One region of the Streptomyces sp. NPDC043427 genome, then DNA from elsewhere that is predicted to be linked to it. Evidence: riboswitches for the same ligand, from Rfam matches in the RefSeq annotation. Region 1 holds a riboswitch; the other holds the start of a gene.
What was found. A riboswitch is a leader RNA that binds a small molecule or an ion and turns the genes downstream of it on or off. The one in region 1 is predicted to bind S-adenosylmethionine.
Positions count from the first base shown of each region.

Region 1 (3,405 bases):
CTCAAACGTACGATCGCGCTTCGTGGACGGCCGTATCAGCCGTATCAGCCGTATCAACAAGCCCCATCGAGCCGTATACGGCCGTCCCGTGCGCGTCACGCCACCTTGCGCGCGGCGTACTCCGCGATCTCCGTCATCGGCGGCCGTTCCTCCGTGTCCACGGAGTACGTACGCGGCTCGAACCCGTCCTCGCCCCGCTCGAACTGGGTGAGGGACGGACGGACGAGGTGCCCGCGGGCCAGCCTGAGCTGCGCGGTGCGATAGATCGCGGCGGCCATGCGGCCCAGCGCCTGCCCGTCCTGGTGGCGGTGCTTGCGCACGCCGACGTCGACCTGGGCGAGGGCGTCGAGCCCGACCAGGTGCAGGGAGTCGACCAGCATGCCCAGCTCCACGCCGTAGCCGACGGGGAAGGGAAGCTGTTCCAGGAGGGAGCGGCGGGCCGCGTACTCGCCGCCGAGCGGCTGCACGAACCCCGCCAGCTGCGGCCAGTGCAGGTTCAGCAGCGGGCGCGCCATGAGCTCGGTGACCCGGCCGCCCTGGCCGGCCGCCCCGCCGAGCGGACGGTCGTACATCGCCTTGACGAGATCGACGTCCGGGTCGGTGAGCAGGGGGCCCACGATCCCGGAGACGAAGTCGGAGGAGAACTCCTTCAGGTCGGCGTCTATGAAGCAGACGATGTCCCCGCCGGTCACCATCAGGGAGCGCCACAGCACCTCGCCCTTGCCGGGCACGGTCGGGATACGCGGGAGGATGTCGTCGCGGTGGACGACCCGGGCGCCCGCGGCGGCGGCCACCTCGGAGGTGCGGTCGGTGGATCCCGAGTCGACGACGACGATCTCGTCGACGAGCGGGACCTGTCGCATGAGGTCGTGACGGATCACGGCGACGATGTCGCCGACGGTCTCCTCCTCGTTCAGCGCGGGCAGCACGACACTGACCGACTGGCCCGTGCGCTGCTTGGCGGCCAGGATCTGGTGGAGCGGGCGATCGGTCACGGACCAGGAGCGGGTCCTCAGCCAGCGCTCGGCTTCTTCCAGCACAGTCTGCGGCTCCTCACGGGTTGTCTCGCGGTTCGGACGACTATCTCAACTGTCCTGGCCTTCGGTTACAGTCTTGGACAACGCTGGTGACCATCGCATGTCGGAGGTCATGTGCGTCAACAACCACATACCGCTCATCCAGAGGGGCAGAGGGACACGGCCCGTTGAAGCCCCGGCAACCCTCCAGCCGGTCTCGTAGATCACTGTCGATCGCCAGCGAGGCTCCCGGCTAGGGAAGGTGCCAAATCCGTCTCGCGGCGAGATGCGTCGTGAGGAAGATGAGGAGAAAGGGCCTCGCCTCCATGGCTGTGCAGACTGTTGCAAGCACCACCGACTCCACCGTAGACCTCGGCCCCGCCGCAGCGCTGAGCTGTCGCGAGTGCGGTCACCGCGTGCCCCTCGGCCCGGTCTTCGCCTGCGAGGAGTGTTTCGGCCCGCTCGAGATCGCCTACGACTTCTCCTCCTACGACACGGAGAAGCTGCGGGGGCGCATCGAGGCGGGCCCCGCGAACATCTGGCGTTACGCCCCGCTGCTGCCCGTCCCGGCCGACGTGGCGGACAAGCCGAACATCAACCCCGGCTGGACCGCGCTCGTCAAGGCCGACAACCTGGCCCGCGAGCTGGGCGTCGACGCCGGCAAGCTCTTCGTCAAGGACGACTCCGGCAACCCGACGCACTCCTTCAAGGACCGTGTCGTCGCGCAGGCGCTGGAGGCCGCCCGCGCCTTCGGCTTCACCACGCTCTCCTGCTCCTCCACCGGCAACCTCGCCGGCGCGGTGGGTGCCGCGGCCGCCCGCGCCGGCTTCCGCTCGTGCGTGTTCATCCCGCACGACCTGGAGCAGGGCAAGGTCGTCATGGCCGCGGTCTACGGCGGCGAGCTCGTCGGCATCGAGGGCAACTACGACGACGTGAACCGCTTCTGCTCCGAGCTCATCGGCGACCCGGCGGGCGAGGGCTGGGGCTTCGTCAACGTCAACCTGCGGCCGTACTACGCGGAGGGCTCCAAGACCCTGGCGTACGAGATCTGCGAGCAGCTCGGCTGGCAGCTCCCGGACCAGCTGGTCGTGCCGATCGCCTCCGGCTCGCAGCTCACGAAGATCGACAAGGGTCTGCAGGAGCTGATCAAGCTCGGGCTCGTCGAGGACAAGCCGTACAAGATCTTCGGCGCCCAGGCCGAGGGCTGCTCGCCGGTGTCCACCGCGTACAAGGCGGGCCACGACGTCGTCCGGCCGCAGAAGCCGAACACCATCGCCAAGTCCCTCGCCATCGGCAACCCGGCGGACGGGCCGTACGTCCTCGACATCGCCCGCCGCACGGGCGGTGCGGTGGAGGACGTCAACGACGAGCAGGTCGTCGACGCGATCAAGCTGCTCGCCCGGACGGAGGGCATCTTCGCGGAGACCGCGGGTGGCGTGACGGTCGGGGTGACCCGCAAGCTGATCGAGAACGGCCTGCTGGACCCGGCCCTCACCACGGTCGTCCTGAACACCGGCGACGGCCTCAAGACCCTCGACGCGGTGGCCGGCACCGGCCTCACCGCCACCATCCGCCCGAACCTGGACTCCTTCCGAGAGGCTGGCCTCGCATGAGCGTGACCGTCCGCATCCCCACCATCCTGCGCACCTACACCGGTGGTCAGGCCGAGGTCGCCGCCGAGGGCGCGAACCTCGGCGAGGTCATCGCCGACCTGGAGAAGAACCACACGGGCATCGCGGCCCGCGTGCTCGACGACCAGGGCAAGCTGCGCCGCTTCGTCAATGTGTACGTCAACGACGACGACGTCCGCTTCGAGCAGGGGCTGGAGACGGCCACCCCGGACGGTGCCGGTGTCTCCATCATTCCGGCGGTCGCCGGAGGCTGATCATTACCTTCGGTAACATCAGTTACCGAGAGTTCATCGAATTGCCCCCTCCGTGAGAGAAGCGGAGGGGGCAATTCTGTGTGGTTGAGCGCGGTACAGTTGGGGAACACGCTGTTTTCCGCGTACCGAACGCCTCTGTTTTACGGCTCCACATGCGATGAGAAGTAGCCAAAGTGTGGGGTTCTTTTGCGTCATTTGCTCCTTTTGTGGAGCCCGACTTGCCCTGAATTCTGGCGAATTCTCGGTAAATTCCCGACCGGCCATGCCCGGAATTCTCGTCCGATTGACCTGTTGCAGACGGCAGTTGGACAGATACATTCGGCCGCGGTCGACGCGTTCCGGCGCACGCCCCCAACCAAGGCGGGGGGTGAGGTCTGACCCGGATCCGCGAAGTGTGGATCTGTGCAAGGGCCAGTAATAGGGGAGTTAGGCATGGCTCAGGGCACCGTCAAGTGGTTCAACGCGGAGAAGGGGTACGGCTTCATCGCGGTCGACGGTGGTGCG
Region 1 covers NZ_JBWKCC010000004.1:172,562-175,966, forward strand. The annotation lists gene AC067M_RS10460 (glucosyl-3-phosphoglycerate synthase) at 96-1,040, opposite strand; SAM riboswitch class I at 1,172-1,325, shown strand; gene thrC (threonine synthase) at 1,343-2,629, shown strand; gene AC067M_RS10470 (MoaD/ThiS family protein) at 2,626-2,901, shown strand; gene AC067M_RS10475 (cold-shock protein) at 3,334-3,405, shown strand, end outside.

Region 2 (3,405 bases), on a different contig from region 1:
TGAGTACATCGAGGTGCACGAGCCGCTCAGCCAGGAGGCGCTGCACACCCTCACGGCGCACGAGCAGTACAACCCGGTCGAGATCGGCCCGACGGTCGACGAGAACGGCGTCGAGCGCAAGGTGAAGGGCTCCGAGAAGCTGCGCGCCAAGCTCAGCGAGGCGTACTACGGCGAGGAGTCCCAGATCCCCAAGCCGACCGCCGAGGAGTACAGGGAGATCACGAGCGGCCACGGCCACCACTGATCGCTGCGGCGTCGCCACGCCACCCGCAAAGGGCCCCGTCCGGTCTTCGGACGGGGCCCTTCGCCGTGCCTTCCGGCTGGATAGGGTGGGATCACACTCTTCTACGACACCCCGGAGCGGCCCCATGAGCGCTGTGACCCCCGCTGGAGGCGACACCGCGGCGGGCCGTTCCTGGCCCAAGCTGCTGAACGGCCTGCTGGACGGCCACGACCTCACCGCGGACGACACCGCCTGGGCGATGGACCTGATCATGCGTGGCGAGGCGACCGACGCGCAGATCGCCGGATTCGCGGTGGCACTGCGCGCCAAGGGCGAGACGGTCGAGGAGATCAACGGGCTCGTCCGGACGATGTACGAGCATGCCAACGTCATCGAGGTGCCGGGGCGGACCGTCGACATCGTCGGCACGGGCGGCGACGGCGCGAAGACGGTGAACATCTCCACGATGTCGTCGATCGTCATCGCCGGCACGGGCGCCAAGGTCGTCAAGCACGGCAACCGGGCCGCGTCCTCCGCGTCCGGCGCCTCGGACGTCCTGGAGAAGCTCGGCGTCAACCTCGAACTGACCCCGCGTCGGGTGGCCGAGGTCGCCGAGGAGGCCGGGATCACCTTCTGCTTCGCGATCAAGTTCCACCCGGCCCTGCGTCATGTGGCCGCCGCCCGCGGACAGTTGGGCATCCGGACGACCTTCAACGCCCTCGGTCCGCTCACCAACCCCGCGAAGGTGAAGGCCCAGGCGGTGGGCGTCGCCGACCCGCGTCTGGCCCCGCTCATCGCCGGCGTCCTCGCCGAGCGCGGCAACTCCTCCCTCGTCTTCCGCGGCGACGACGGTTTCGACGAGCTGACCACGACCGCCACCTCCCGGGTGTGGGTCGTCCGCGACGGCAAGGTGACCGAGGAGACCTTCGACCCGCGGGACGTCGGCATCGAGCTCGTCCCGGTGGAGGCGCTGCGCGGCGCCGACCCGTCGTACAACGCGGAGGTCGCCAGACGGCTGCTGGAGGGCGAGACGGGCCCGGTCCGTGACGCCGTCCTGCTGAACTCGGCGGCGGCCCTCGTGGCCCTCGACCCGGGCCCCGGAACGCTGGCCGAGCAGATCGGCGCCGGCATGGCCAAGGCCGCCGAGTCGATCGATTCGGGAGCGGCGAAGCGGTCGCTGGAGCGCTGGGTGGCTGCGAGCAACGCGTAGGAATTCCGAGGCGCGGTCCCGCGATCCGGACACGAGTTGCGGGACCGCGATCACTTCACGTAGGTTCCTTTTCAGGTCATGAGTGACAGTCATGAGGCCCCGGCCGACTGTCCGGCAACCCTCCGTCCGTGGCGGGGTGCCCCGGGTGAAGACCAGGCCGTAGGCAGCGAGGTCTACGGCAAGCGCGGACCCCTCGCACACTTTCGAAGGTGTGGGGCCAGGGGTCCTGGTCATCGAGGGAGCCTTCTGTGAGCAAGCGAATGCGATAGGGCGTAGAGCCCCGCCTCCGCATACCCCTTTCACCTTTCTCCGTGCTGGAGCCGTACCCGCTCGCACGGCGATTCCGCTTATCCCTCACAGGAGTTCGCCATGTCTGTCGCCACCGCTGCCGCCGCCACATCGGTTTGTGCCCCGCTGCCCGTTCTGGGCCAGGATGTCATCGTCCCGCTCGTCACGGGCGGCGAAGTCACCTACGCCGCGCTCGACTACGCGGCCAGTGCCCCCGCCCTCCAGCGGGTCTGGGACGATGTGGCGGCCTACGCCCCGTACTACGGCAGCGTCCACCGGGGCGCCGGCTACCTCTCCCAGCTCTCGACGGACCTCTTCGAGAACGCCCGCAGGACGGTCGCGGAGTTCCTGGACTGCCGCGCGGACGACCAGCTGATCTTCACCCGCTCGACGACGGACTCCCTCAACCTGCTGGCCCAGGCCCTGCCCGCCGACTGCCAGGTCTTCGTCTTCGAGACCGAGCACCACGCCTCCCTGCTGCCCTGGCAGCACGCCCGGGTCACCTACCTCGACGCCCCGCGCACCCCTCAGCAGGCGGTGGCGACCCTGGAGCGCGCCCTCGCCGACCGCACCGTGTCCAGTGAAGGGGGCCACGGCCCGGCCCTGGTCTGCGTCACCGGCGCCTCCAACGTCACCGGCGAGCTGTGGCCCGTACAGGAGCTGGCCGCCGCCGCCCACGCGCACGGCGCCCGCATCGTCCTGGACGCCGCCCAGCTGGCCCCCCACCACCCGGTGTCACTGCAGGACCTCGACGTCGACTGGGTCGCCTTCTCCGGCCACAAGCTGTACGCCCCGTTCGGCTCCGGCGTCCTCGCCGGCCGCGCCGACTGGCTGCGCGAGGCCGCCCCGTACCTCGCGGGCGGCGGCGCCAGCCGCAAGGTGACCCGGCGCGAGGACGGGGGAGTGGACGTGGAGTGGCACGACAGCGCCGCGCGGCACGAGGCGGGATCGCCCAACGTCATCGGCGCCTACTCCATCGCCTCCGCCTGCAAGGCGCTCACCGCGGCCGGCTTCGACACCCTGGTGGCCCGCGAGCAGCACCTGATCACCAAGGTCCGCGAGGGCCTCGCCGAAGTCCCCGAGGTCCGGATTCTCTCCCTCTTCGGCGACGACGCCCCCCGCGTCGGCGTGATCTCCTTCGTCGTCGACGGCTGGAACAGCTCCCACTTCGCCGCCGCCCTCTCCGCCGAGTACGGCATCGGCGTCCGCGACGGCCTCTTCTGCGCCCACCCCCTCGTCCGCACCCTGCTGGGCAGCGACCCCCAGACGCAGGGTGAGTGCGGTGCCCCCGAGGCGGCACCGGGCGAGAAGTCCCTGAACGCCATCCGCGTCAGCTTCGGCGCGGGAACACCCGACGAGCACGTCGACCGTTTCGTGAGCGCGGTACGGGAACTGGTGAGCAACGGCGCGCAGTGGACGTACAGGACGGAAGACGGCCGCTGCGTTCCGGCGGTGTGATCAGCGCCCAAAGGGGCGCGGGGAACTGCGCGACAAGCCATCGACGGCCCGCACTCGCGCACGACCCGCGCCCCCTACTTGATCAGGCGAGCGAACAGCCTCACGAGTCCAGCCCGATAGCAAACGCAGCCTCAAGATCATGCTGCGAGTACGTCCGAAACGCCACGTGCGTGTCCGTCGCCTCCACCCCGGGGATCTTGCTGATCCGCCCGGGAATGACGTCCGC
Region 2 covers NZ_JBWKCC010000001.1:299,157-302,561, reverse strand. The annotation lists gene qcrB (cytochrome bc1 complex cytochrome b subunit) at 1-244, shown strand, start outside; gene trpD (anthranilate phosphoribosyltransferase) at 369-1,433, shown strand; SAM riboswitch class IV at 1,508-1,624, shown strand; gene AC067M_RS01390 (aminotransferase class V-fold PLP-dependent enzyme) at 1,803-3,179, shown strand; gene AC067M_RS01385 (Lrp/AsnC family transcriptional regulator) at 3,280-3,405, opposite strand, start outside.
Region 2: another riboswitch for S-adenosylmethionine. It lies ahead of AC067M_RS01390 (aminotransferase class V-fold PLP-dependent enzyme); the one in region 1 lies ahead of thrC (threonine synthase).